4 regions of the Sulfurovum sp. MH2-6 genome follow, and region 1 is predicted to be linked to each of the others. Evidence: riboswitches for the same ligand, from Rfam matches in the RefSeq annotation. Region 1 holds a riboswitch; each other region holds the start of a gene.

The links. A riboswitch is a leader RNA that binds a small molecule or an ion and turns the genes downstream of it on or off. The one in region 1 is predicted to bind cyclic di-GMP.
Region 2: it holds a riboswitch for cyclic di-GMP, as region 1 does, so the genes downstream of both, AC4JOV_RS05925 (DUF4382 domain-containing protein) here and AC4JOV_RS10300 (L,D-transpeptidase family protein) in region 1, are expected to answer to the same signal.
Region 3: it holds a riboswitch for cyclic di-GMP, as region 1 does, so the genes downstream of both, AC4JOV_RS01725 (ABC transporter ATP-binding protein) here and AC4JOV_RS10300 (L,D-transpeptidase family protein) in region 1, are expected to answer to the same signal.
Region 4: it holds a riboswitch for cyclic di-GMP, as region 1 does, so the genes downstream of both, AC4JOV_RS04005 (hybrid sensor histidine kinase/response regulator) here and AC4JOV_RS10300 (L,D-transpeptidase family protein) in region 1, are expected to answer to the same signal.

What each region holds. Positions count from the first base shown of each region.
Region 1 covers NZ_CM178170.1:2,013,746-2,019,462, reverse strand. Annotated here, with positions in the region: gene AC4JOV_RS10315 (hypothetical protein) at 652-1,029, shown strand; gene AC4JOV_RS10310 (transglycosylase SLT domain-containing protein) at 1,545-2,108, opposite strand; gene AC4JOV_RS10305 (peroxiredoxin) at 2,584-3,291, shown strand; cyclic di-GMP riboswitch class I at 3,574-3,654, shown strand; gene AC4JOV_RS10300 (L,D-transpeptidase family protein) at 3,756-4,268, shown strand; gene AC4JOV_RS10295 (DUF1450 domain-containing protein) at 4,308-4,529, opposite strand; gene AC4JOV_RS10290 (cytochrome c family protein) at 4,865-5,717, opposite strand, start outside.
Region 2 covers NZ_CM178170.1:1,164,349-1,170,065, forward strand. Annotated here, with positions in the region: gene AC4JOV_RS05905 (LemA family protein) at 1-309, opposite strand, end outside; gene AC4JOV_RS05910 (PAS domain-containing protein) at 380-943, opposite strand; gene AC4JOV_RS05915 (hypothetical protein) at 1,110-1,574, shown strand; gene AC4JOV_RS05920 (5'-nucleotidase) at 1,586-2,470, shown strand; cyclic di-GMP riboswitch class I at 2,627-2,701, shown strand; cyclic di-GMP riboswitch class I at 2,776-2,850, shown strand; gene AC4JOV_RS05925 (DUF4382 domain-containing protein) at 2,991-3,854, shown strand; gene AC4JOV_RS05930 (MarC family protein) at 4,008-4,826, shown strand; gene AC4JOV_RS05935 (DUF58 domain-containing protein) at 4,878-5,705, opposite strand; gene AC4JOV_RS05940 (AAA family ATPase) at 5,705-5,717, opposite strand, start outside.
Region 3 covers NZ_CM178170.1:345,762-351,478, reverse strand. Annotated here, with positions in the region: gene AC4JOV_RS01735 (phosphoenolpyruvate carboxykinase (ATP)) at 1-668, opposite strand, end outside; gene AC4JOV_RS01730 (lasso peptide biosynthesis B2 protein) at 665-1,114, opposite strand; gene AC4JOV_RS01725 (ABC transporter ATP-binding protein) at 1,104-2,870, opposite strand; cyclic di-GMP riboswitch class I at 3,024-3,106, opposite strand; gene ribA (GTP cyclohydrolase II) at 3,241-3,810, opposite strand; gene hemB (porphobilinogen synthase) at 3,924-4,898, shown strand; gene argF (ornithine carbamoyltransferase) at 5,016-5,717, shown strand, end outside.
Region 4 covers NZ_CM178170.1:804,598-810,314, forward strand. Annotated here, with positions in the region: gene AC4JOV_RS04000 (translocation/assembly module TamB domain-containing protein) at 1-1,195, shown strand, start outside; cyclic di-GMP riboswitch class I at 1,269-1,350, shown strand; gene AC4JOV_RS04005 (hybrid sensor histidine kinase/response regulator) at 1,492-4,122, shown strand; gene nspC (carboxynorspermidine decarboxylase) at 4,155-5,300, opposite strand; gene AC4JOV_RS04015 (hypothetical protein) at 5,400-5,717, shown strand, end outside.

The sequences.
Region 1 (5,717 bases):
CAAGCCCGAGAATGACGTAAGGGGCGATATGGATTCATAGCTCGTTCCCAACGTCCTCGTTGGGAATGCGCCCTGACCAAAGGGAGGAAGTGCCCTTGGGGTGCATATCGCAGGTTAATCTATCTGTAACTTATAAGTCCATCGCTAGATGCCAGGAAAACGTGTAGATTCCCGGGTCAAGCCCGAGAATGACGTAAGGGGCGATATGGATTCATAGCTCGTTCCCAACGTCCTCGTTGGGAATGCGCCCTGACCAAAGGGAGGAAGTGCCCTTGGGGTGCATATCGCAGGTTAATCTATCTGTAACTTATAAATCCATCGCTAGATGGCAGGAAAGCGTGTGGATTCCCGATCGGGGTCGGGAATGACGGAGGGGGCGATATGGATTCTAGCTCTTTACCAAGGTGTCCGTGGTAATGCGCCCTGATCAAAGGGAGGAAGTGCCCTTCATCGTAACTAGGTGTCAATTTTTAGACTTTATAACTTTTTTGTTATCAATTTTTATAAAATATTATAATTTTTAATTTATTTGGTTGTACAATGCCTTGTGTGTACAATGCATACGAAAATATATTGAAAAAAGGGAAAATTTTTATGAATTACGTATTTGATAGCCTACAATTAGGAGATTTACTAGGAAGCGTTGGAAACTTGGTTGGTACAGTGGCAAACACTGTAGATACAGTGGCTACTGTTGGTGATGTTGTAGTTGACGATGTTGCGAACCTGGCTCTTTCTGTTGACCATGTGTTGGATGTTGCTACTTCTGTTGCGACAACAGCGATCACTGCTGATGTAGTAAACCTTTTATTGGTTGCGGATGCTGCAGTTGATAACACAACGATCATCGCTGATAATCTAGTGAACGGTACTGTATTGCCTGCAGTGAACACACTTGTTGGTGGAGTTGACTTTCTAGTGAACGATACAGTACTTGGTACTGTAGGCAGTACACTTGGTTTGGTTGATAACCTACTTGATACTACGCTTGGTCTTGCTACTTCTGCAACAAGCGGTTTCATGGCATAATCACCCATTACTCTCCGCTTGGATAAGCGGAGGGTAGTTCAAGTATTGCGTTAAACACGTATCATAAAAAATTGAATAGAGTATAGAAAGAAACAGATTTATCATTTGGATCTATATCCACTGAATATACGGGGAAGAGGGGAAGATAACTCATCTCATTATTATCATTTTTGTTTCGCATATAAAACGCTTTGAGATCGCTCTTCAGGAGAGCAAAGAAAAGCAGGTTGCCTGAGATTTTTCGCTAAAAACTTCAGCCAACTTTCTAAAAATATAGCGTCAGGTACTGATCATACCATTACCTGGATGCTATGCTTACCGGTTTCCTATCTTTCGATATGAACCCCTACTTTAATCCTATATCCTATGATCATAGACTAGCGTGAGAGGGAAATAGTGTTCTGTAGTCATTCTCACTTGAAGCATGGAATTCAAAGGGTAGATTCCCTATAGTAGTAGGGAATGAGGAGAAGGGTGAGGGGACATTCCGCACCAGGAGATGCGGAACGAAGGGCTTAGGCAAGCCTCTCCTGCCAATACTCTTTCCATACGATAACGAGTTTCGAACGGTGTGTTTTTCTCAGCTTTTTTGGAAGGTTGTATCGGAGATTTCGTTCGAGGCGTTTTGTGAGTTTCTTGTTTTTCATAATGGCATTGAAACCGCCTGCACCCTGCTGGTGCGCTCCGTAGATAGTAAAAGCACTGATCTCGATGCCTTTTCTTTTCAGTGCGCGGATATTGTTTTTTAGGATGGCATGAAATATTTTGTCCTGATTGCTAGGCTTTTTCCATTGGCTGTAAGGGATGCCCAGTTTCCTGGCATATTCCTTGGCTGTTTTAGGCATGATCTGGTAGCGTCCGTAGGCACCGCTTTTTTTGTTCTTAGTATAGTAGCTCCCCGTCGTAGATTCTATCTTGACAATCTTCTTCACGATCGATGCAAACTTTTGTGAACTGATCCCTGCCTTTTTTGCGATATGTTCATAAGCAGCTTCGGCACCGGTAGTGCTCAAGAAGAGAACGGTGAGAAGTGTAAGTGCCGGTCGGGAAAAGATCGGCCGTTTTACTCTGGCTGCCAAAAGCATGATTGCGATAGATAGTGTAACTGTATAGGCTAGTACTTCGATGCTTACTCCTTTATGATAAAAATTTGATTTGGGAAAATAAAAGACAAAAACTGTCTCTTTATAGAAGTTATCGAAATTATATAGAATAAAACTTAATAAAACATTAAAGCTTAAAGTAAGATTAATTTAATTGAGAAAGATGTATCAAAACGTATAGTTTTATCGATTTTATAGCATTCGAGATGAAAACGATACCGGAGTATATATAGTATAGTGACTCCAGGGAATAAAAGAGAGTATCTCAGAGAGGGAAAATCTCATACAAAGGGAAACAAATAAGCACTCTATCAGTAAATATCCTATTAAATATAAGTAATAATAAAGAAAATTATAGATTTTTTGAATGTTTTATAAAACTTTAAGAATGATTCATATAAAATAAATTTTATCAAAGGATAATAATTATCCTTTAGAGAAAGGATTGATTATGGCTTGTGATACAGGTTCCAAACCGATAGAAGAGACACAAAACGTCTCAGAAGAAGAAAACAATAAAAATAGAGAAACAAAGGAAAATAGAATGAGTTCATCTTTAGTACTAAGAAAAGCGCCGGAATTTGCAATGGATGCATTTGATGCGAAAACAGGTCACTACACAAATGTAAAGAGTGAGGATTATGCTGGTAAATGGTATGTGGTATGTTTTTACCCGGCAGACTTTACCTTCGTATGTCCCACAGAGATCGCGGCAATGAATGCAAAATATGACGAGTTCCAGGAGATGGGTGTAGAGATCCTTGCCGTATCCACAGATACGAAGTTCTCTCACAAAAGATTTGTTGAGACCGAGCCGTTGTTGAAAGATCTTAAGCTGACGATCGGTGCAGACCCTACAGGAACGGTCAGTAGAGCATTCGGTGTAATGATCGAAGAGGAGGGGATCGCACTGAGAGGTAGATTCCTTATCAATCCGGAGGGGACTGTAGTGGCGCAGGAAGTACAGGCACCGATGGTAGGAAGAAACGTCAACGAGTTCCTCAGACAGGTAAGAGCATGGCAGCATGCTGAAAAAACAGGTGAAGTATGTCCGGCAGGTTGGCAGCCTGGTAAGAAAACACTCCCGGTCAATACGGATGTAGAAGAGATGACGGGTAGAGTAGGTGACTATATTACCATAGAAGAGATCATGTCCTAATCTCCGTCGGGTTCGATATCTTCTGATATGGAACCCGTCTTATGCGCTTCACTTCGCTGATAGCGGACTTCTCTCGTCTCTATTTACTCTTTTGGGGCAAATCAGATATTTCAATTTAATGCTTTTTACTATGCAAGATGGCAATACTATACCCAGTGCCGTTCCTCTTCCGCATCATGAAGCGTTAACGGTACAGTGTCTGGAAAGAGTGGTGAAAAATGAGGCACTCTCTCCGTCTTATAATTTTTTAATCATTATCATAGTACAATCTACTCAGATATTAATGTTAAAAGCTAAACTTGTTGTGAAGCAAGGACAGAAAGTCATGGGTCTTTACCTTTTAAAGATCGCCAGACCGCACACTAAAAGAAGTATCTTTTTACCTCTGCGTCAGGATACCTCTACCTTCTTCTCTTTCAGGTTTTTGATATCTCATATGATACAAACCCACTCAAAGGATCGTTGTGAAAAAATATTTCTTTCTCTTCATTGTTGCCCCTATGTTTCTCTTTGCAAATACTGCATCACTTTCGAAATCGTCAAGTATCAAAGCAGATCTGGTTACCGTCGTAAAATCAGAAAGAAAGATGATCCTTTCACACAAGGGTAAAGTCTTCAAAACCTACAACATCGCTTTAGGCGGAAATCCTGTCGGACACAAACAGGTACAAGGTGACCAAAAAACGCCGGAGGGCTACTATAAGCTTGACTATTTTAAAGCAAACAGCTCTTTCTATAAAGCCCTGCATATCTCCTATCCAAACAGAAAAGATTGTAGAAATGCCAGAAAAAAAGGAAAAAGCCCCGGCGGAGCGATCATGATCCATGGCCAACCCAATAATGAAGGGGGATGGTTTAAGTCATTTTTTAAACAGCGTACGGATTGGACGGCAGGATGTATCGCAATGTATAACAGTGATATGGATGAAGTCTTAAAGTATGTGACGGTAGGTACTACTATTCATATCAAGCCTTAAAGGATATCTGTTTCCCCATCTCTATTTTGGGAATGCGCCCTAAGCGAATGGATAAAGCGCTTCGATCTTCTTGATCAGCTTTCCCATCCTCTTAGCTTTCACCTTTACTCCATCTACCTTGGCCACGGGCTGGGACCTGCATTTGTTGCAAAAACCTCCGATGCATGAGTTGACAATGATGGTGCTATCGGGAAAAGCTTTGGAAAGCTTTTTTTCAAATTTCTTGATCTTGGAAAATTTTTTACAGAGTTTTATCTTCATACTGTGACTATAGCACCGGCTACGTGTAGTGTGTGCGTAGCACTATGTCTCAACCAAATGACCCTCTAATCAGTCTGATTTACAGAGTAGTACAGCATAAGATTGAGGTTGACGATTTTTTATAGAGAGGTGTGGTTTCCTAACTGTACGGATGTTACCTTCGGTTCTTCAGCGATTCACCTTGTTTTTATCTGGCAGTTTAATAAAGTTTCGTGGTAGTGAAGCCAGAAAATGGTAGCGTTTTAACTCCTACTCCCTGATAGGAAAGAGGCTAGGTGGTATCTCTTGTTCCTATACCAAGTATAGAAACAAGAGGGAAGAGGATACCCTTCCTTTTAACGAAGGAGAGGAATAACGGCTTGGTCGGCGGATACCTCTTCCGAGTGGAGTTTTGTCTGCTCATCGAGGTATTTCATCAGTGCGACTTCGGTGAGGTCATCATCTTTGTAGAGATCCTGTGCAAATCCGTAGGCGAGTGTCTGGTACATGAGCGTGACGTTTACCGTATAACTGCTGCTTGCAGCCAATGCTATCTCGTAATCGACAGTATCGCTTCCTCCTATGAAGTTAGGGTCCGTATCGGCAGCTCCATAGGCTTTTATCGTCTCTGGAACAGCAGTTTTATCCATTCCTCGCGGCATGATACGGTTATCTTTGACAAATTGTGCCGCATTGAGCAGGGTGTAGGTTACATTGTCCTCTGTGTCTGCCATGATCCCTTCATAGACTTGGACCTCAGAGGGATCAACGATCTTCTCATAGTGTGGTTCATAGGCCTGGTTGGGGTTATCGTCTACACCGATGATCTGTCTACCGTCCGGAGCAAGGGCCCCTGACTCAAAGACTGTAGTATTTTCTGCATCTTTGACCGTGACATGAAGCCATGTACGACGTGTAGGGATACTGGTAGGAAATTTATGTCCGCTGTGATTGGTGACTTTGACACTGAAACTCAATTTCCCATCACTATAGTCTGAGGGAGTTATCTCGACATCTGCTGAAGCTTGCAGGAATGCCCGATTATTGGTGATCGTCTGGTCAAAACTTGCATCATCAGCGATAGCACCCAGTTTTACTTTGTTGTTTTTGATGATATTGAGCATATAGGTATTGGCACCGATAAACTTATGCTGGTGGAATGGTTCTTGTGGAGCCAGTGTACCGTTATCCGGACGTGTCGAGATGACC
Region 2 (5,717 bases), 850 kb from region 1:
CGGGTATGCTTCTGCCAGAGCAAAGAGTCTGCCTAAAGTCCCTGTGAGCATATTCGCCGCAGCAGCCTTCTCTTCCATACTTCTTGCATCAAGTCCCTGTTGTCTGGCCTGAATGACTTTTTCAAGCGTTTCCGCCTCATACTCTTTGTATCCCCGGACCGTATCAACCAATGCAGGGATAAGATTATAACGTCGCTTGAGCTGTACATCGATATCTGACCATGCAGCATTGATACCAGCTCTAAGAGAGATAAATTTGTTGTAGATGATAATGAGATAAACACCTACAACCGCTATTATAAGTAACACAATATTCCCGAAACTCATTCTACCCTCCTGTATATAGTGTAACTTATTGTACTATCTCTTAGCTTTTTTCTTAACCAAAAAGCTTTTTCATGGCTGTAAAGAAGACTTTGAAAAGTCCTTTATTACCAACCAGGTCATTGATATACTCATCATAGGACACTCCTTTCTCTTCGAGGAAACCTACGAGATACTTCTCTGCACCCTCCATACCTGACTGTGCCTCGATCTCAAGCAGTTTATCGTAAAGGGGTTCGATTTTTTTGATCACATCGTTAGATGCAGCTTTTCTAAAGGCAGTATACCCGGTGATCTGATTGGTGAGTTTATCCTTTTTGGACTCAAACTCCGTGATGACCCAGTAGTATCTTCCGTCCTTTGCCAAGTTTTTTACAACAGCCATAATAGGTTGTCCATTTTGTATACGGTCCCACATTACTTTAAAGATCACTCTAGGCATATCTGGGTGACGAATCATATTGTGAGGTTGACCGATCAGTTCGGCTTCTTTATATCCGGAGATCTCTACAAAGTAGTCATTACCATAGGTGATCACACCTCTTGGGTCGGTTTTACTTACGATATATCTTTTCGGATCTAGCATGATCTGTTCATTTTTCGGGGTAGGGCTATGCATCTGTTTTTCCTTCTAAAATTAGCTGTTTTTGAGAAGCGCATTATACTTGAAAGTTATTTAAGTTAAACAATATGAATTATTAAATTTTGTTATTTAACAAAATTCATGCTGCCTGGTGGACTATTTATGATAAAATTTCATCAAGATGATTCTCAGGAGGAATGTTATGGGCAATAAAGATGCGTTTATCAATGAACTGAAAGAGTTCAATGTACATCATGATCACAGATTAAGAGTGATGGAGAATGCAGTGAAGGGTTTACTGCCGGAAGAAGAGGCCTGTGTGAAGCTTTTTGATTGTCCGATCCACAAATGGATGGCAGAGAGAAAACCCCTGCTTAACAAACTCTATGGTAGTGAGAATATTAGAGTCCTGGAGGCACGTCATGCAGAGTGGCATGAACAAAGTGACAAAATATGTGGGATACTTTCGTCAAAAAATGAGAATAAAGGCGGATTGCTGGGTAAGGTGTTTGGAAAAAAACAGGAGATGAACGAAGGCGAGCTGGATAAGGCTATGTCTTATGTGGCTGATTTAAAAGAACTTACCAATACGATCGATTCTACCTTTGGGCGCATGATCAAAAGAGCCAATGCGATTCAGAACGATATGTTCGAAAAGAACGAATAAAAGTGTAAATAATGGCCTATGATCTAAAAGATAAATTGGTGATTGCGATCTCTTCAAGAGCACTGTTTGATCTTGAAAAAGAGAATCGTATCTTTGATGAAGAGGGCCTTGAAGCCTACTATGATTATCAGCTGAAGCATGAAGAGACTCCCTTGGAAGTGGGTACGGCATTCCGTTTTGTCAAAAACCTGCTGGCGATCAATAAAAGTTTTGATGACAAGTTGATCGAAGTGATCATCCTCTCAAGAAATAATGCTGCTACCGGACTTCGTATCGGGCGTTCTATCGCACACTATCAACTGGAGATAGAACGCAGCGGCTGGACAGCGGGAACCTCAGTCGCCAAATATCTTGATGCATTTAAGGTCGACCTTTTCCTCTCTGCGCATCCTGCGGATGTGCAGGATGCGATCAATGCAGATGTCGCTGCCGCAACGATACTTCCTCACAAACCAACGGTCGATGTTGAATCGGATATGGTAAAGATCGCTTTTGACGGAGATGCTGTGATCTTCGGTGACGAGAGTGAGAGAATCTATCAGGAGAAAGGTCTGGAAGCCTTCCTCGCACATGAACGTGATAATGCTAAAAATCCACTGAGTAAAGGTCCCTTCTTCAAGTTTCTGAAGGTCATCTCGGATATCCAGGATAGATTTCCGATGGAGAAGTCTCCGATCCGTACGGCACTGGTCACTGCACGTAACTTCTCCACCCATGAGAGGGTGCTTCGTACACTTGATGCCTGGGGTGTACGTGTCGATGAAGCGTTTTTTCAGGGAGGGGTACAGAAGTATGAAGTGATCAAGGCGTTCGGCGCGGATATCTTTTTTGATGACCAGGATACACACTTGAAGTATACGGCAAAGGATACCCCCCTCGGCAAAAGTTCCCTATAGGTGTTAACCGGACACCTACTCAAGAAGTTTCAGTCAGGAAGTCAATTTATATATAAAATAATATGAATTTATTTTTATTTTACATTTGCTTTATTAAACCTTAAGAATAATACCCCTATAATTAAAACGTTATTAAATATTTGAGTTTTTAAATATTATTTGTTGTGCCAAACTTGTTGTGAAGCAAGGACGGAAAGCCACGGGTCTCCAGCAGACAGCCGGGTTGCCAAATACTTCTTGAGGAAGAGAGTATTCTTTCGTTTTTTGTTTTCTCCTGTTTTCCATTTCACATTTAGTATTTATTCAGTTTGTTGTGCCAAACTTGTTGCGAAACAAGGACGGAAAGCCACGGGTCTCCAGCAGACAGCCGGGTTGCCAAAGTGAATTTTACGCTTCGTTTGTACAACAAAAAAAGCCCTCTTTATTGTGAGTAAGCTATCTACTTCCTTATAGAAGCACGATATGGTTTACGTTGAGACAATTCAGATGGTATGTAAATTTGTTATAAAGGAAATAGGGAATGAAACAACTTATAGCTGCTTTAGGCTTATCTTTAAGTGTGATACTCTCTGGATGTGGAGGAGGTAGTACCTCAGATTCGGATATGGCGACAGTTACAATGAGCGTGACTGATGCACCTGTCGATGATGAAAATGTTTTGGGTGTCTATGTGACATTTATCGGTCTTCAATATCAATATGCTGACAGCAATGAGAGCTGGAAAGAGGTAGATTTCAACGAAACTACGATTGATCTTTTGAGCCTTCAGGACGGAAACACGTCAATGCTTAACAAAGTTGAGCTTCCGGCTGGTGTGATCGATCATGTACGTTTCAAGCTTGATACAGAAAAATGTTATGTAGAGACACTTGGCGGAAGAGCATATATGAAGGTTCCAAGCGGTGATCAAACAGGTTTCAAAGCGATCGGTAGCTTTACGATCCCGGCAGGTGGTACTGTAAATGTGACAGCAGACTTTGATCTTAGAAAATCTGTCAATATGAATGCAAACGGATATAGCTTGAGACCAACAATCAAGATCGTTGACAATATCCAGGTTGGAGAGATCAACGGTACAGTAACTGCAGATATCAATGAAACTTCTCAGGCAATTCTTTATGCCTATGCAAATGATACGTGGGATGACAATGAAACAAATGCCACAAACAACTTCTCAAATGCTGTACTTAGTACAGATGCGACTGATGGTGACTTCACCTTGCCTTGGTTGACGACTGGTACATATGACCTTGTATTGGTAGAAAACAATGTTAACGGTGAGTTTGAAACTGTTCTAGGCTTTATCAATAATGTTGGTGTAGAAGCGGATACAACAACAACGATAGATATCAATGATACAACACTAGAACCATATCTCCTATAGTCATTAATTTTTTGAATATCTCCTTATCCTCCTCTTTTGAGGGGGAGTTTTTCTTACTTACTTTACGTATTTCAATTCTCTATCTTTACCTGATACTTTTACTTATAGTAAACTGATGGCATTTTTTGATGTATATTACAGTGCGATCTAAGTATGGCATGGGTAACAGTATTTTGGATCCCTAAGCATATCGAAGTACTTTACGGCGTATCCTTTTCAAAGGCTACTATCTGTACCGTAACAGATAGGGTAGCAGATATCGGGTTTATACACTTCATTTGGCTACCGATTAAAAAGCGAATACTATATATTTTTTTCGATAAATTATGCTATATTCCTGAAATGGAAAATTTTTTTGCCGAATGTCTCAAACATACCATTTCTTTTTTCGCAATAATTGATCCGATTGGTGTGAGTGCAGTGATGCTTTCACTTTTAGGGGAAAATATAAATAAACAAACTATTTCTATGGTCTCCAGACGAGTAAGTATTACGATAGTGATAGCATTTTTTGTCGTACTTATAAGTGGTAATTTTATCCTCAACCTTTTTCATATCGATACAAATTCTATAAAGGTCATTGGTGGAATAGTATTGGTTTTAACAGCCCTGGCGATGATCCAATCTGATCAAGATTCAATGAATCAGAAACTGACGAATGGAAAGCGCAATTTAGAGTTGGCAATAATTCCTATTGCAATTCCTATAACATTTGGACCCGGTATCTTTTCAGCTATTATTATCGTCAGAGATCAGGTACAAAACATGGGCCAACTTCTTGCAATAGTCGCTGCATTTTTAGTCAATGCTTTGATTGTTTATATCGTTTTTAAAAATTCTATTCATATAAAATCTTATCTTGGGGAGACAGGTCAAAGCATTATTACAAAACTTATGGGCTTGATAGTTGGAGCGATCGCCGTACAATTTATAATATCAGGAAGTGTCGCACTTGTTAAGAGTTACCTGTAACATGGTTAAATGTCATTTTAAACCATGGGCCGATTCTGCTACTGCAAAACGTTAAACAAATAATCTAACCAGTTTTTCCACAGGATCTTCATCCGTGTAGATCGTTGTATGTCTGATGTTGTATTGCATAAAATGTGTTTGCATCGCTTCATCATGTGCGTTGAGCATGGTCAGATAGTTTTGGATACCCGAAGTACCAAAATCGGTATGAAGGCTTTTTGTGCTTTTAGGGTCATCCAGTATCACTTCTCCCAGCTTTTGAGGCTTCTCTTCTTCCCTGTGCCGTACGATAATGGCGATCACTTCGTGTTTCTGTGCGAGCAGTGAGAGGTCAATAGGCTCCAGGAAATCTCCTATCATAAAGAGTAGGGAGCGTTTATGAATATGGCTAGAGAGTGTCTGGATAGCTTTTTTGTAGTCCAGTGAGGTATGCAGTATCTCTTGTTCATAGAGCGCTTTGGAGAAGTACTCTATATGGTAGAGCTGTTTCGTCGGAGGCGTAAGGGTATAGTGATCGGTATAAAAATTAAACCCGGTAAAAAGATCATTGTTGTGATGGACAGAGTAGCCAAGGAGCGTAGCGATCTCCGTGAGGGTATGTTGTTTAAGGTTATCCTCGCCAAAGTAGAGACTGCCGTCCATCATCGCTGCAACAACGACTGAGAGTTCCCGGTTCGCATGAAGCTCTTTGATATAGGGACGCCCCAGTTTAGCCGTGATGGTCCAGTTGATCTTTCTGACATCATCGCCGACCTGGTACTCTCTCAGTTCACTGAAGTCATAGCCTTCTCCATGCATCTTGGAGAGGTTGTTGCCCGCAAGCAGGGTGTAGACCTGGTATCTGGCTTTGAGCTGCAGGGTTTTAAGTGCGAGTGACATTACGGTACAGGT
Region 3 (5,717 bases), 890 kb from region 1:
GCATCTCCCTCCATCCCTTCAAGTACATAAAAAGCATGAATAGGCTTAAAATGGGTGGTGAACTTCTCCACACGGTAGCCAAGCTCCTCGAATTTGCGGTAGGGACGGTGATAGGGGTGCGACCCGACAGCCATGAAGCTACCATCATCGATGAACGTCGGTACTTTGTCATCCGAGATCAACCTATGCCCCTGTTTGATGAAGTAGTCTGTCATCGTTGACTTGCCACCCATAGACGGAGCGATAAAAAAGATAGGTTTCCCCTCTACTTCTACTGCACCGGCATGAAAAAAGTCATACATATCCTCCAGAGTCATATAGAGTGGTAAAAACAGATGAATAAACCAAAAACCCAACAGGTTTGCATCTCCTTTTTCACCCATTTCATAATAAATCGTTCTCTCTCCACCGACCCAGTAAAAACGTACTACATCCTCCACCTCATAACACCAGGGCTGCCCTGCGTGGCTCCCCTCAAACTCCCTGTCACTATAGAGATAAACATGTCGACCATGTGCCCAGTATAAAGGCAATCCGCAGGTAATCATATTTTTAATGTCACAAGGAATGTCTGAAGAGAGTGTGACTTCATAACGTATCTCCGTTTCATGAGAAAGATCCAGAGGAAAATCGATATCACTCTTGATCTTGGTACCATAGACTCTCATTCTTTCCCCCACCCTAATACTGAAAGTACTTTAAACTCTTCAGATTTACCCCCTGTAATGATCCTCTCCCCACACTGTGACCATGCATGTGCTTTTAGCTCACCATCTTTCTCTCTCATCGCTCCCAGATAAAACACCCCCGGAATCCCCCGTTTTTGCAGCATACGCTGTGCCGTCAATGCCTGTACCAGACAGGCGCTCTCCCAGGGGGTATGGAGTGCTGCTCTTACGATCACATTCCCTACATCCGTTGCACTTTGCTGCTCTTCATCGCTCAAAGGCACTATTTCAGATAGGTTTTTTTGCTGCGCTAAAGAACGTGTCAAACGTTTGAAAGAGAAAAGCAAAAGGGCTAGACGCATCAACCCCAAAGTCACATAGGCCTCTGTAAAAAGTTTTTTCTCTTCACCGTGTAAAGCAAAAAATTTTTTGATCTTATGCAGCATTGGCAGCCCCGTTGATCACACCTCTTCCGTAAATTTCCCTATAGTTCCCCTCAGCCTTCACCTTACCCTCTTCAATCAGATAGATATAGTCGGCCTGTTTGATCGTCGTCGTCCGGTGTGCGATGATAATCGTCGTACGTTCTTTCAAAAATGCTTCAAGTGTTTTATAGAGATCATTCTCAGTATCATTATCCAACGCCGAGGTTGCCTCATCAAAGATCACGATTTTTGGATCAGAGAGGATCAACCTCGCGATGGCTAGCCTCTGTTTCTGTCCACCCGAAAGACGGATACCGTTTTTGCCGATACGTGACTCCAATCCCTCTTCAAGCCCTTCTACAAATCCATCGAGTTTTGCTGCCTTCAATGCTGCATAGATCTTTGTATCACTGATCTCTTTGGCAAGTGTAAGGTTCATACGGATCGTATCATTGAAGAAGAGAGACTCCTGCAGCATCAGGGCAACATTCTCCCGAACAACAGGGAGTCCTATCTCTTCAATAGGAATACCGCCATAACATACTTCCCCTCCTTGGTGATGATACAGTCCTACCAGGATCTGGGCGATCGTGCTTTTTCCGCTACCGCTGGGTCCGACCAGTGCGACCTTCTCTCCCTTCCTCGCTTCAATGTTGATATGAGAAAGTATTTCCCTCCCGCCGGGATAAGCAAAAGAGAGATCTTTCAGTGTGACTGAGGTGCTTGCAACCCCCTCAAAAGGATTCTGCTCGTGAGGGTAGTGCGGCTCCTGTTGGAGATCCAGAAGTGCATTGATGCGCTCCAGCGCCGGTTTGGTATTTTGATAACTGATCACCAGCCCCATCAACTGCTGTACAGGAGTATTCAGTGTAGAAAGATAGAACAAAAAGGCGATCATCATTCCCACACTCAAATCAGAGTAGGCAACCACTATCACCCCTAAAGCACGAAAGAGATCGATCACCGTATTGGTCAGAAGCCCGGAAGACCTTTGTGCCACCATCGCTTTCTGACCATATTCGACCGATGCATTTTCTATCTCTTTGGCCTGGCCAAGGATAAGACCGAAAAAGTTTTTCTCCTGGTTACTCGCACGCACCTGCATAAAAAGCTCAAGTGTTTCATTAAGCAGTTCATTATAAACCTCATAGGCTTTATATTGGCGCTTTAGCAGCTCCCCGGTCTTCCTGCCAAGGAGTTTTGAAAAGGCGAGGAAGAAAGGGTTCAATATAAAGATCAGTAACGCCAGTACCCAATTCATCCAAAACATCACAGCTGCAATCCCTACAAGCATCAATGCCGCACTGAAAAAGTTGCTGACAAATGCTCCGGAAAAACTGCTGACACCCTCGACATCCTGTATCGTCTTGGAAGCGACCCCGCCGGACTTCAGAGTCTCATACTCGTGCAAAGAGACACGCTCGAGGTGGTGTAGGATACGATGCCTGAGAAGATAGCTGATCTTCTGGGTGACCTTAATCGCATAAAAGCTCTGTTTATTGCTGAAAACAAATGCCACCATTCGCAATAGTATTACAACTACTACTGTAACAGAAACGAGAAACCATGCTTCCGTGTTGCCGAATGCAGCAGATAAAAATGTTGTCATTTTCCCAGGGTGACCAAGCAGTACCTCATCAATCAACAACGGAATCAGCATAGGAATAGGCAGAAGCAGCAGTGTTGCACCTATACCATAAACCAGTGTAGCCCAAAACGCTTTTTTTTGTGCGAAAACCTGCTCTCTCAAGAGCTTCAATGAGTAGCGTTTTGTCATTTGGGATCTATCCCATCGCTATATATCCCCAATATAGCAGTATATACAAACAGGAAGAAAGTAAAAGAGAGAAAAATATCTTTCAACTCAAAGATATGAAATTTTTTTAATGATACATCATTCCACTGTTTCATGGTACTGCTCCAGAATATCTCTGGCAACCCGGCTATCTTGCCCCCTTTTCAAGACCCGCAGCTTTCCGTCTCTACCTCACGATAGGTTTGGCTTTTTCTATTTTTATTAAATTAAGTTATTTTACCTATTATAAAATTAAATAAAAATAAAAATGTAACATTAATATAACGTTGCTGATTTTTTAACACACTATCACATAAAATCTCGTATCTAAAAAAGAAGGGTAAAAGTGATTTTAGAGCAGATGCCCCATCTGCTCTTTTTTTGTCTGAAGATATTTTTCGTTGTGAGGATTTGAATCGATCTGTATAGGGATACGTTCGATGATCTCTATATTTTTAAGGCTTTCGATCTTCTTTGGATTGTTGGTAAGCAGCCTGAGCTTTTTGATCCCGAAATGGTTCAATATAAACTCTACGATATCATAGGTTCTCTCATCAGCCTGAAATCCCAGTTGGTGGTTTGCAGCAACGGTATCAAACCCTTTATCCTGCAGCGCATAGGCATTCACTTTGTTCAGAAGTCCGATGTTACGACCCTCCTGACGATGATAGATGATCATCCCACCTTCTTTGGCGATCAACTCCATTGCTGCATGAAGTTGCTCTCCGCAGTCACACTTCAACGAACCCAATGCATCCCCCGTCAGACATTCCGAGTGTACCCGCACGATCGGAGCTTCCGGAAGATCATCCGTATAGATCGCCAGATGTTCTTTCCCCAGATCATCTTTAAAAGCTTGAATGTTAAATGTCCCGTATTTCGTTGGTAAAATGGCCGTTTCTGATTGTTCTACTGCTTTCATGCCGGAGATTATACAGCAATAATAAATAATTAATCATTAACAGCCGATAATTGTTGTAAAATGGCAGCTACTTATAAATAATTAAAAAATTTCACCCAAAAGGTAGAATAATAATGTTTGCACGTTTTCGTAGAAAAAGAATCAACCCCGTCCTCAGAGAGCTCCTCCAGGAGACACACCTCAGCGTCAACGACTTCATCTATCCGCTTTTTGCAAAAAGCGGCGAAGGGATCAAAGAGGAAGTAGACTCCATGCCGGGCGTATACCAGATGAGTATTGATGAGATCATCAAGGAGTGTGAAGCGCTCAAAAAACTCGGAATCTATGCGATTATCCTCTTTGGTATCCCAAAGGTAAAAGACTCTGTGGGGAGTGATGCCCTCTGTGAACACGGTATCATCGCAGAAACAGTCAGAGCAGTCAAAGCGGCACATCCTGATATGTTCGTGGTAACAGACCTCTGTTTTTGTGAATATACAGATCACGGACATTGTGGAGTACTGGATCCGGTACTTGAAACGGTAGACAACGATATCACCCTTGGAAACCTGGCAAAGCAGGCAGTGATCCATGCGAAAGCAGGTGTGGACATGATCGCTCCGAGCGGGATGATGGACGGAATGATCACAGCAATCCGCGAAGGGCTGGATGGTGCAGGATTTGAAAATCTTCCTGTGATGAGCTACTCGACTAAATTTGCTTCAGCCTACTACGGACCGTTTAGGGATGTTGCAGAGAGCAGTCCAAGCTTTGGAGACAGAAGAAGCTACCAGATGAACCCTGCCAACCGCAACGAAGCAATCCTGGAAAGTGTAGAGGATGAAAAAGAGGGAGCAGATATCCTGATGGTCAAACCGGCCCTTGCTTACCTTGATATAGTCAGAGATATCAAAAACAACACCTCTCTTCCATTGGCAGTCTATAACGTATCGGGAGAATACTCGATGCTAAAGATGGCAGCCAAAGCAGGCGTGATCGATTATGACAAAGTGATGATGGAAACACTGCTTGGATTCAAGCGAGCGGGAGCTGATATCATCATCACCTACCATGCAAAAGAAGCGGCTGAACTGCTACAAAAACAGTAACTTCATCGGGGTTTCACCCCGACAATCACACCCTCCTTCAACTTTCAACCCATTTATGGTAGAATATTTCCTTTTAAAATTTTAGCTATATTTAATGTATCTAACAAGGATAGTCCGATGAGACACTTTTTGACACTGGCAGACTTTAGCAAAGAAGAACTGCTGGAGATGATCGCACTGGCACAGAAGATCAAAGCTCAAACCAAGCAACGCAAATTCGTACCCTACATGGAAAACCAGACACTGGGAATGATCTTTGAGAAGAGCTCTACACGTACCAGAGTGAGCTTTGAGACAGGGATCTACCAGCTTGGCGGTATAGGGCTTTTCCTCTCTTCCAATGATATCCAGTTGGGACGTGGAGAACCGATGAAGGATACTGCACGTGTCATCTCCCGTATGGTCGACATGGTAATGATACGTACCTTTGAGCACAGTAAACTTGAAGAGTTTGCAAAATACTCCAAAGTACCGGTGATCAATGGGCTTACAGATGATTACCATCCCGTACAACTGATGACAGACTACCTGACAATGCTTGAGTTTGGCAAAGAGAACCCGGTTGTCGCCTATGTAGGAGATGGGAATAACATGACCCACTCATGGCTGATGCTTGCAGCGATCATGGGGTTTGAGCTTCGTGTCGCTACACCAAAAGGATATGAGTGTGATCCGGCTATCGTAGCGCGTGCACAAACCCTTGCGGCACAAAACGGTGGGAAACTCATCTTTGGCAACGACCCAAAAGAAGCGGTCAGAGGTACAGATGTGGTCACAACTGATACATGGATATCTATGGGACAGGAAGATGAGAAGGAG
Region 4 (5,717 bases), 1.2 Mb from region 1:
GATTCATGCTGTGATGACTCAGGAAAAAAGGGTGGATCTTTCCCTGCGCTCTCCTTTGATCGTCTATAATGCAGAGAGAGAAAGTGCCCATAACCTGAGTGATATCGATATCGATATCACGCTGCAAGATAGGCAGATGACACTTCAGCGTTATCAACTGACATACAATAAACAAAAACTCCATGCGAGCAAACCTTCCGTGATCAAACTGAAAGAGAATGAACTGCAACTCTCTCCGTTATGGGTGAATGATGCGCTGCAAATAGCAGGAGCGTATGAGCTGAAAAGCAGAGAAGGAAAGATCGATGCGGATGCGAAGAGCTTAACGCTGGAGCATGAATGGGCCGATATCATTTCAGATATTGACCTGGAAGCAACGGCAGAAGGCAATGATACTGAGATAAAGGGGGAGATCGTTTTACAGGGGGGAGATATCCATTATGATATGAAACAGCAAACATTTGCTTCTGACAGTGATATTATCGTGCTTCAAAATAACCATAAAAAAACAGATAATGCTTTTATGGATCATTTGAGTGTCGCCGTCAACATTGAGAGTAAAAAGCCCCTTATTTTCAAACAAGCAGAGATAAATATTCAGGCCAAACCGGCTTTTACCCTCTATAAAGGGCCGAATGAACCTTTAATGGTATTGGGATCTATAGAGTTGCTTGAGGGCGGTACCTATCTTTTCCAAAATAAGAAGTTTACTCTGGAGAAGAGTTTTATCTACTTTACGGGTACGCTAAATACACCGCTCTTAGAGATCAAGGCAAAACACCAGGCGCGTAACCACTTGATTACCATTACGGTGACAGGTACGCCGGAGGCACCGAATATCAACTTCTCATCAAGTCCGAGTCTTACACGGGAACAGATACTCTCCGTTTTACTCTTTGACTCCGAAGCGGGTGGTGATACCTACAGCGGTGACGAGATGATGAAGATGATGGGGGGTGCCATGGCCAAATCTGTTTTGGTCAATGCCGGAGTGAAGATCGATCACCTGGTACTTGGTGCGGGTAACAGCGTTGAGGTAGGTAAAAATCTTACACGGGACATTATGATTATCTATATCAATGACGAGATCCCGCGAGTTGAGTTGAAATATAGACACACTCCGAGTTTTGAGAGTGTCGTAGGAGCCAGCGGGGAGTCGAGCTCCTATGATATTATCTATACCAAAGATTTTTAGCCGCTTGTTACAGATATTTGGAAGTTGGTGCTTATTTAAGTCGATACGTTGTAAAATTCATTATAGGTATTAATGTTGAAAAAGCTAAACCTGTCGTGAGGCAGGGACAGAAAATCATGGGTCTTTCTTGTGAGGAAGATCGCCAGATTGCCAATAGAATCTACCTCTTTTAGGGACTATTCTGCTTTTAACTTTTTACCCAAAGATGTGAGTATCTGCATGGGAATGTATGTTACATTATCCAAGTGGGGATAGAGATCACTCAGATCACTAAAGTAGAACACTAAAGGAGTGATATGAAAATATCAAAAAACAGAAGTCTGCTGGGACTGCTGCTTATCGTAGTCATGGTAGCTTTTTTTATACTCTCTTATACGGCTTACACTACATATACAAAGTATGAAAGTGAACGAAAGAGTGCGAACCTCCCTTCATTCGTGGAACAGATAGAGTTGCTTATGGATACGATGGAGTTTGAAAGACTCAACAGTGCGATCTATCTGGTGACACGGGATGGAAGTGATGCGAAGAAACTTTCAAAGAGCAGAAGTGATGTCGATCTTGCATTGAAAAATCTCCAGCGTTATATTCAAGAGAGTCAATTTAGCGTATACAGCAGGCAAATTCAAAATATCAATCGTGAGTTACAGCAGACAAGGCGGGCAGTCGATGATGCCAGAGCGAACTATCAAGCGATTCTTATTGAAGCGTACCATGAGAATGTATTTGGATATATACGTGAGATGCTTGAAGGTCTGCAGGATATGCTTACCTCCGCTACAACAGCAGAGTATTTTACGGTGTACCTGGAGATTACAGCGCTTAAAGAGAATACCATACTTGAAAATACTTTGATCTCTTACGTACTGCTCACCTCACAAAGAATGCAACGTGAAGATGTCAGATTATGGGAAACGTTAATCGCAGAGGATAAGCTGCCTGAGTATCGTTTATTGGAAGACCAAATCGTCACCTCCAAGCTTCTTGCATTACTCTCCGCTGATGCGTATAAAGAGATTTTGGAAAAAGAGCGTGAGATGATCATGATTGAAGCCAACCGAGGCGGTTATGCCGTTGCTCTGTTGGGATGGCTGAATCAAATCGGTATCAAGATGGACTACTTGACCCAGGTGCAGTCAGAGTTACGTACACAGATAGATAAGCCGGATGAGACGGGGAAATGGTATGCTGCGGGATATGCACTGGGTGCCTTGGTAGTTCTGTTTCTGATGGTTTTGCTTTTGGTCAAGTTTTTCAAACTTCTACAGGACAGAGAGCTTTTTGAAGAGACGGTGAAAGATATCGAACTTGTACTGAATGACAATCAGCAAAAAGAGCTTCGCCGTCTGATTGAGAGCGGAAAGATGGACCACATCTATAAGTTTCTGATCAAAACGATCAAGGATGCCAACCAGACGAAAGATCTGTTTCTGGCAAGTATGTCTCATGAGATACGTACACCGCTTAACGGTATCCTGGGATTTACACAGTTACTCAAAGAGACAGAAGCAACAGATGAGCAAAGAGAGTTTATCACGACGATTGAGAGAAGCTCGGCACATCTTCTGTCGATAGTGAATGATATTCTGGATCTCTCCAAGATCAAAGCACAAAAAATAGAGTTTGAAAATATAGTGTTTGACCCTGTAGAAAATTTTGAGTCCGCAGTTGAGTCTTATGCGGCAAAAGCTTCTTCTGAACATATTGACTTTAATATCTTTCTGGATCCCACACTTCCAACGAAACTTATCGGAGATCCGACCAAAATATCACAAATCATTGTGAATCTGGTCAGTAATGCAATGAAATTTACTTCTCAAAACGGGGAAGTAAATGTCGTGATCCAGAAAGTCTCAGAAAAGGGTGAGGAGGTAAACGTAAAGTTTGCTGTCAGTGATACAGGTATCGGTATCTCCAAAGAGCAGCAAAAGAGGATCTTCCAGGCATTCGGTCAGGCAGATGTAAGTACCAGCAGAAAGTATGGCGGAACAGGTCTGGGGCTTTCTATCTCAGGAAGACTGGTAGAACTCATGGGAGGGAAATTAGAGATAAAAAGTGTTGTAGATGAGGGATCAACTTTCTATTTTACACTGCCGTTGAAAAAACCGGCAGATGCGACAAGAAGAGTCGTCGAAAATATGCGTGGAAAGACGGTGGGTATACTCAATCCGCATATCGATGAAAAATATTTTAGAAATAAAAACCTGGAAGCCTATATCGCCTATACGGGTGCGCATATAGTCAACTATACAGACGAGAGTTTATTAGATATCAAAAAAAGCCGTTCAGAGCTGCCTGACATTCTCTTTGTCGATCATAAATATCGACAGAGAGAGGATGAGATAAAACAGTTCCTTGGGATCGATACCAAAGTCGTTGTCATCTCAACAGGCGATCAGAAAAGAGCGCTTAAGCGTTATGGTCCGCTGATAGATAAGGTCCTCTATAAGCCTGTCAATTTTACCAAGACGCTTAAAGCCTTGAGTGATAAAGAGGAGATAGCGGATACAAAGAGAAATATCGTATTTAAGAACCTGCACATTATGGTTGCAGAAGACAATGCGATCAACCAGAAGTTGATTACTAATGTACTGAACAGGCTCGGTATTGAAGTGAGTATCGTAAATAACGGGCAGGAGGCCCTTCAAAGCCGTAAAGAAAACAGCTATGATATGATCTTTATGGATATTGAAATGCCTGTGATGGGTGGAATGGAAGCAACAGCGAATATCTTGAATTATGAGAAAAATACGCATAAACAACATATCCCGATCATTGCATTAACTGCAAATGCGCTTTCCGGGGATCGGGCGAAATATCTGGGGGCCGGAATGGATGGTTATCTGGCCAAGCCGATCGAACTTAACATACTTAAAAAGCTTTTGATAGAGTATTTTGAAGAGAAGGTAGTGGATGCAGCAGTGTAGTGGAGAGCTTTTCAGAAAAGCTCTCTTGAATTTTAAGAGAGCCTGCCTTTAAACTCCTCATATCCAAATTCTCTGACGATGTCTATATCTCCATTGAGCCTCTCTATAGCGATGCTGGGAAGTTTGATACCGTTGAAGGTTGTGGCTTTCACCATCGTATAGTGCATCTGGTCCTCGAAAATAATCTTCTCACCTATCTGCAGCGGTCTATCGAAACTGTAGTCTCCCATGATATCTCCTGCAAGACAGGTATTGCCTCCTAGACGATAGGTATAGGTTTTTTCACCGGCTTCACCTGCACCTCTGACATCAGCACGGTAAGGCATGATGATCGTATCAGGCATATGTGCCTCAGCAGAGCTGTCCAGTATCGCGATATCAATACCGTTATGAACTATATCAAGTACAGTAGAGATCAACGGTCCTGTTTGCCATCCGACAGCTTCACCGGGTTCCAGATAGACCTCTACATGGTAACGTGATTTAAATGTTTTGATAAGTCTGATCAGCCTCTCTACATCATATCCCTTGCGTGTGATATGGTGTCCTCCGCCGAAGTTGATCCATTTCATCCGGGGAATAAATTTGCCGAACTTCTCTTCAAAAGCCTTCAGTACCTCTTCGAGTGCCTCGCTGTCCTCTTCACAAAGGGCATGAAAGTGCAGACCGTCACACTGCTCCAGTATTGTTTCATCCAGGTTATCCAGCGTTGTTCCCAGTCTGGAGTAAAGACCGCAGGGGTTATAGATCTCTTTTGGTGCCTGTGAACATTCAGGGTTGACACGGATGCCTAAGGAGAGAGAGGGGTTGATCTCTTTGGCTCTTGTTGCAAAGCGTTTGAACTGTGCAGGCGAATTAAAGACCAGATGATGTGAAATAGAAGCGATCTCTTCAAGTTCATCTTCTTTGAAGGCCGGAGAGTAGGTATGTACCTCTTTTCTGAACTCTTCCTCTGCCAACTTGGCTTCATGCAGTCCCGAAGCGCAACATCCGTCAAGGTATCTTCGCACAGTATCAAAGCTCTTCCAGAGTGCATATCCCTTTAGGGCAAGCAATACTTTTGCACCGCTTTGATCTTTTACTCTCTGTAAAAGTTCCAGATTTTTTACAAGTTTCTCCTCTTCAAGCAACCAGCAGGGTGAAGGAAGGGATTGGTATTTTGTCTCTATTTTTTCCATGAGAAATTATATCAAATAAATTTGTTATAATGACGTATACTAAAACAAATAAAAAGGATCCAAATGGCGGAGAGTGGGGTAAAGGCTAGGAGAGCTGATTTGGCTTTTAACGAGAATGCGCTTAAACTGGCAGTAGGTATGATTGATAAATTAACGACGTCTATAGAGGTCTTATACTATCTATTGGATCATAGACGGCTCAATTCATTTGTTTTGATACTGGTTTCGGCAGAGGATATTGATACGCATGCAGTGATAGAGAAAGAGAAGCGGGATACGGATCTGCTGTTTTGTCTTGGTGAAGAACATAATGTACATGCATTGCTGTGTCAGGAGACCAAAGTGGATGGCGGATATATGTTTGCCGACCGTATTGTGAGAAGACTTTCAGAGGAAAAAGGGAGTGCTGTTTACTGT